DNA from 3 places in the Lentilactobacillus curieae genome. Region 2 is predicted to be linked to each of the others. Evidence: predicted binding sites of a transcription regulator. Region 2 holds the regulator's gene; each other region holds the start of a gene.
The links. Region 2 encodes LexA, which represses DNA repair genes until DNA is damaged. Its sites were predicted from a motif close to CNAACANNTGTTNG; they were not measured.
Positions count from the first base shown of each region.

Region 1 (2,280 bases), 180 kb from region 2:
TTGGTAGCGTATTCGGCACCAAAATCTCTTTTGGTAATAATTGATTTTTTTGTTGATAAAACTGGGCAATGAAACTGACCATTTCTTCATCAGGATCATTAATAATTGGGAAAAGGCGCTTTTCTCGTTTCATCAGCCTTGATTGCCGAATGAAAAAAATTTGAATCGACAGCCACCCCTTATCCATATAGTAGTTAAAGATGTCTCGAGGTGTATTATCATTACTAATAATCTTTTGCTTTTCAACCGTAATTTCGATGTACTTTATTTGATCACGGATTTCTGCAGCCCGCTCATATTCCATTTTTTCAGCTGCTTGTTGCATCCGCTTAGTTAATAACTTTTTTGCACTGTCCACATTTCCATTTAAGAAGGATTTGATCTTCTTGATTTGCTTATCATACTCTTCTTTTGGAACCTCTTTAAAGCAAGGCCCCAGACACTGCCCCATGTGATAATAAAGGCATGGACGGCCTTGATAACCGTTACAGCGTCTTAGCGGATAAACCTTTTGGAGAAAATTTACAGTTTCATCTGCGGCATACACGTTGGGATAAGGGCCGTAATAATATGCCCCGTCCTTTAGTAGCGTGTTCACAATTTTAATTTGTGGGTCACGTTCATTAGTAATTTTAATGTACGGATAACCGCCATTTCCCTGTTTCAACTTAATGTTGAAATAAGGTCGATGCTTTTGAATCAAAGTTATTTCTAACAAGAAGGCTTCCTTATCCGTAGAAGTCACAATGGTTTCAAAATCTGCAATTTCAGAAACAAGCTTCGCAGTTTTCCCCTCATGACTACTCTTGAAATAAGAGCGGACACGGTTCTTCAAATTCTTCGCTTTCCCGACATAGATAATCTTACCGTTGATGTTTTTCATCAGGTAACATCCCGGCATATCGGGTAATAGCGCTAGCTTATGTTCTAAATACTCACTAGCCAAGTTGTCCACCCCCTTCTAAAAGTCCATTCAAAATTATATCGCGAATATACGTTTGCTTCAATTAATCTGAACCACTCAGATACAGTACCTTGATTAAACAACAAATGGCCGAAAAAAATATAAAAGTAGCCACGATGTGTTAATCCTAAAAACATCGCAGCTACTTTTTTATTTTGGTGATGCTTCCCCCCTCAGAAACAAAGTGAAAGCAAACTACCTAGTTTCAATAATTTTTGAAATGAAGTCCTTTGTCCGTTCATTTTTAGGGTTTTGGAAAATTTCATCCGGCTTGTCTTTCTCCAAAACATAGCCATCTGCCATAAACCAAACTTCGTCTGCAACTTCCTTGGCGAATCCCATTTCATGGGTTACCACCACCATGGTCATCCCCTCCTCAGCGAGTTCCTGCATAACCGCTAAGACTTCACCAACCATTTCTGGATCAAGTGCCGAAGTTGGCTCATCAAACAGCATCACTTCCGGATTCATTGCTAATGCTCTGGCAATCGCAACCCGTTGCTTCTGACCACCTGAAAGACTGTCTGGATATGCATCAGCTTTTTCAGCTAAGCCAACTCGATCAAGCAACTTCATCGCCACTTTGGCAGCCTCTGCATCACTCATCTTTTTAACCCTCACCGGAGCAAGTTTTAGATTATCAAGAACAGTCATGTTGGGGAAGAGGTTAAAGTTTTGAAACACCATTCCCATCTTCTCGCGAACTTGAACTAATTCCGCATCGCTAATTCCCATTAAATTCTGACCGTCAAACTGAACAGTTCCTTTAGTAGGCTTTTCTAATAAATTTAAGCATCTTAGAAAAGTACTCTTTCCAGCTCCGGAGGGGCCAATGATACAGATTACTTGGCCTGATTTAACCGTTCCTTCAATGTCCTTCAAAATAACATTGTCGCCAAATTTCTTTTCTAATCCACTAACTTCAATAACTGATTTATCAAGCATGTTTCATCTTCCCTTCGTAGTAGTTTAGCAATCTAGTCAACGCAAACGTCACAATAAAGTAGATTACCATGGCAACGAAAATTGGCATTACTCCACGGTACGTATCAGCCCTAACAATGTTAGTTTGGTAAATCAAATCGGTTACCCCGATGATAGAAACAATTGAACTTTCCTTAATCAACGAGATGAATTCATTACCGAGGGCAGGCCAGATGTTTTTAAATGCTTGCGGTAAGATAACAAACCTCATTAGATCGGTTTTCGATAGCCCTAAACTAGCTGCTGCTTCGGTTTGCCCCTTTGCGACTGAGTTAATTCCACCACGAATGATTTCAGCAACGTATGCACCACTGTTAAGTGAAACTGCAATA
Region 1 covers NZ_CP018906.1:77,554-79,833, forward strand. The annotation lists gene uvrC (excinuclease ABC subunit UvrC) at 1-946, opposite strand, end outside; gene PL11_RS00475 (amino acid ABC transporter ATP-binding protein) at 1,160-1,909, opposite strand; gene PL11_RS00480 (ABC transporter substrate-binding protein/permease) at 1,902-2,280, opposite strand, start outside.
Region 1: the regulator LexA is predicted to act here: its motif matches at 988-1,001, upstream of uvrC (excinuclease ABC subunit UvrC).

Region 2 (2,280 bases):
CGTTAGATGGCAAGAGCGCCTTTTACTCAAAAAACATCATGGACTTTTGGAGACCAAATTATACAAAAGAGGCTCGGGTCGATGGCCATTATTCTAACGATGTCTACGTGGACTTTTTCAACCGGACGTTTAATCAGTATCTTGATAGATATAATAAACAGGTGACGGATTTTGATGCTCTAGTTTTCCATCTGCCATATCCGAAGATGGGAGTAAAAGCATTAAGAACGGTTGTACCACAAGAGGAGGAAAATAATCCCCTGTGGGTTGAGTTCAACCATTCGAAATTGTATAACTCTCTTGTTGGAAACTTATACACTGGTTCTTTGTACCTCAGCCTAATTTCACTTATCGCGAATTCAAAAACGATTCCAGCTGGTGCTAATATTGGCTTATTCAGCTATGGTTCAGGTGCCCAAGGTGAGTTTTATTCCGGTGTTCTTGGAGAATTCGACCGTAAATTGCTTAAACAATCAGTTGACCAACAAATTAATCGTAGAAAGCGATTAACAATTACAGAATATGAACAGATGTATCGGTCCGGCTTAAAAGAAACGGCTGATCTAAGCATTAATTATTCAGATGATGATTCTAGGTTCGTATTGAAAGGCAGAGCAAAGGATAAGTTGATTTATTTAGACCAAGTGACTGGTGAGGACAAATAAAAAATTCAGTTGATTGCAATTTGAAATCAACTGAATTTTGTTTTTATAATGGTTTTTGGATTAATATATTTCTGATCTGAATAAGCTGACAACCTTACCAAGGATACTTACCCGAGTTAAGATGATTGGCGCCATGGTGTCATTTTCAGGTTGTAATCTAAAATGGTCGCTTTCCTTGAAGAAACGTTTACAAGTGGCTTCGTTTTCGTCAGTCATGGCGATGACAATGTCACCATTTTCGGCTGAAGCCTGCTTCTTTACAATCACATAGTCCCCATTTAAAATACCGGCGTTAATCATACTTTCACCACGAATTTGTAACATGAACAGTGGTTGATCAGAATTAGCTAGAGAAGATGGCAATGGGAAGTAGTCGGTGGCTTCCTCGACAGCCAAAATTGGCTCACCGGCTGTCACAGTTCCTAATACAGGAATTTGCTTTTGGTTGGGAGTGATGCCCAACACTTCCATACCTGAAGCAGTTACTTCTAGCGCGCGGGGTTTTGATGGGTCTTTGACAATATAACCTTTACGCTCTAACCTAGCAATATGGCCATGAACTGTAGAAGTTGATGAAAGGTTTACTGCTTCACCAATTTCACGAACTGTAGGTGGATAACCGTGTTCGTTTACTTTTTCCCATATGTAATGTAAAATTTCTATTTGTTTGCTTTGGGTTGCTTTCATCGAAGACACCTCATCGTTCTTTATTATTATAATAATCGTAACATAAACTATGCTGGCTTTCAAACACATGTTCGCATTTGGAAAGCTATAAAAATATGGAGGAATTAAGTTGACTAAAGATAATCAAAAGAAACATCCTGTCGAAGAAATTGAAGACGAAGTATTAAAGAAAATTGTTCCTAGAATTAACGAACTCGCTAAAAAGGCTAAAGGGGCTGGCTTGACTGAAGTTGAGAAGGTTGAACAAGCCGACTTACGTAAAAAATATGTAACTCGTTTCAAGGAAAACTTTAGGCGTCAGATTGAAATGATGAAAGTTTACGACAATGATGGCAAGGAAGTTACCCCAGAAAAGGTTCGTAAAATTCAACGCAAAAAGAATTTACGTGACGACTGATCTAAAGATTATATTCGTTTTTATCCCGATTTATCTTTATATTTTCAACAATCTTGTGTAAAATTATTATCGATATGTAAATAAGGAGGCCGAAACATGGCAACTTGGTTGTGGATTCTAATTGTAATCGTTGCGTTAATTGGTGGCCTGTTTGGTGGTTTTTTCATTTCTCGTCGTTACATGGAGAAATACCTCAAAGAAAACCCTCCATTCAGCGAAGATCAATTGAGACAAATGATGCTTCAAATGGGACAAAAACCATCTCAAAAGAAACTTCATCAAATGATGAATTCAATGAAGTCACAGAGTAATAAAAAATAAAAGCGAGATGAGCTGGACACTCATCACGCTTTTATTTTTTTGAAACGTCTACGTATTTAAAGTTTGGATTCACTTCTTGATCTAGTCTGTTAAAGGATTCTTGTAGTTTTTGCTCGATTTCCTTTTGAGCTGGATCGTCAAGCTTGGTTTTTCGATCAACGTAGATTGGATCACCAAACGAAACGATGACTTTTTTTCTTGAAAAGAGGC
Region 2 covers NZ_CP018906.1:1,991,157-1,993,436, reverse strand. The annotation lists gene PL11_RS09670 (hydroxymethylglutaryl-CoA synthase) at 1-665, shown strand, start outside; gene lexA (transcriptional repressor LexA) at 726-1,352, opposite strand; gene PL11_RS09660 (DUF896 domain-containing protein) at 1,501-1,749, shown strand; gene PL11_RS09655 (YneF family protein) at 1,846-2,070, shown strand; gene PL11_RS09650 (lysophospholipid acyltransferase family protein) at 2,102-2,280, opposite strand, start outside.

Region 3 (2,280 bases), 350 kb from region 2:
GTTTTCTTCGATCCATAAATCGCGAATAATTTTCAATTCCACTGGTGTAACCCATTTCTTGCATCATTTCGATATCATACGTAGTTCTTTGCTTTAATCGTTGGGCTTCAAGAAGTTTACCTTCCGCCTCAAATTTTTTTACTTGTTGGTCAAGCTCTTCTTTAATCTCTGGAAGCGCCTGATTCATAATGTCGTCATTGGTCAAAAAGTGAGTCGCCGGGAAAATGGCTACGTGTTCCCGGTCACCGATAACTTCACCCGTCAGAGTATCGACTTCGCGAATTCGGTCAATCTCGTCTCCAAAAAATTCAATTCGTAAGGCATGGTCATCTAACGATGCTGGGAAAACTTCCACAACATCTCCGTGAACCCTAAAACGCCCCCGTTGAAAATCGATATCATTTCTATCAAATTGAATCGAAACTAATGCCCGTAACAGTGCATCCCGTTCCATTGTCTGACCGACACGCAGCGATACTACATGGTCCTTATATTCTTTAGGACTACCTAATCCAAAAATTGAGGAAACCGACGCCACAACAATAACATCATTTCTCTCTAACAGTGAACTGGTAGCGGAATGCCGCAACTTATCAATTTCATCATTGATTGATGAATCCTTTTCGATATAGGTATCACTGGAAGGGACATAAGCCTCTGGTTGATAGTAATCATAGTAACTAACGAAGTATTCCACCGCATTATTAGGGAAGAATTCCTTAAATTCACTATATAACTGACCAGCCAGCGTTTTATTGTGAGACAAAACTAGTGTTGGCTTATTAACCTGAGAAATAACATTAGAAATTGTAAACGTCTTTCCAGTCCCAGTAGCGCCCATTAAAATTTGTTCTTTTTCACCGCTTTCAACCCCCGCAACCAATTCCTTGATGGCGTTTGGTTGGTCTCCAGTTGGTTTGTATTGAGAAACTAAATCAAATTTTCTATCATCCTGTCGCTCTATCAATCAAAGTCCTCCAATCCAACTTGAAAGCTGATTTTTTTAAAGTAAATAAAAAGGCCTCAGCAAAACTAAGTTTTGTTTCAGCCTTACTCACAAAAGTATTTTACCATACGAACATACTTTCGCAAATCAATTTTGTCGTACCTTTTTAAGCACCCTTAACTGGTGACTTTGAGTTTAATTCCTCAATGTACTTAAATGCTTGTTGACCAGCAATTCCACCATCACCAACAGCAGTTGTGATTTGGCGAAGTTCCTTCTGACGCACGTCACCAATTGCATAAATACCTGGAACTGACGTTTCCATATGGTCATTAGTAACAATCCAACCAGATTCATCAGTAATGTTTAAACTCTTAAATGGATCGGTCATTGGCAACAACCCAACATAGATGAATACTCCTGAAGTTTCCACAACACTTTCTTCGTCTGTCTCGTTATTCTTTACCTTAACGCCTGTAACTTTGTCGCCATCGCCAAGAACTTCAACAACATTTGTATTCCAAACGAAATCCATCTTATCATTTTCAAACGCACGGTCTTGGATGACCTTTTGAGCACGAAGTGTGTCACGACGGTGAATAACTGTAACCTTATTCACAATTCCAGAAAGGTAAGAACCTTCTTCAATTGCCGAATCACCACCACCAACGACAACAACATCCTTATTTCTAAAGAATGCCCCATCACAGACGGCACAGTATGAAACTCCCTTGCCACCGTATTCTTTTTCGCCAGGAATGCCCAGCTTCTTGTACTCAGATCCAGTCGCAATCACAACAACCTTTGCTTCAATTTCTTCACTATCTGTTTTGATTACTTTAGTATCACCATTATCGATGATTTCTTCGACTGATCCATAAACGTACTCAGCACCGAAGTTAATTGAGCCATCGTACATTTGTTGAGCCAAGTCTGGACCCATCACTGATTTAAAACCAGGATAGTTTTCAATCTCGGCGGTATTATTCATTTGACCACCATAAATTCCCCGGTCGATCATAGCAACAGACAGGTTGGCTCTTGAAGCATAAAGCGCAGCAGTCATTCCACCAGGGCCTGCACCAATCACTACAACATCGTAACTTTTTGTCATAATGGATCCTCCTTTTTAAATCTTACGCAATTTAATTTACTATCAAAATGTAAGTATGTAAAGTAAATTGTCCAAATTACTTTTTATTTTCATCACTTAGTGACTTACCAAGTGCAATTAGATACTCACGAAGGCCATCAGCAATCTCATCGTGTCGTAAGCCAAACGTAATGTTTGTCTTTAACCAACTTAACTTGTTCCCAGTATCGAATCTTTCACC
Region 3 covers NZ_CP018906.1:1,643,134-1,645,413, reverse strand. The annotation lists gene uvrB (excinuclease ABC subunit UvrB) at 1-967, opposite strand, end outside; gene trxB (thioredoxin-disulfide reductase) at 1,113-2,060, opposite strand; gene galU (UTP--glucose-1-phosphate uridylyltransferase GalU) at 2,137-2,280, opposite strand, start outside.
Region 3: the regulator LexA is predicted to act here: its motif matches at 1,076-1,089, upstream of uvrB (excinuclease ABC subunit UvrB).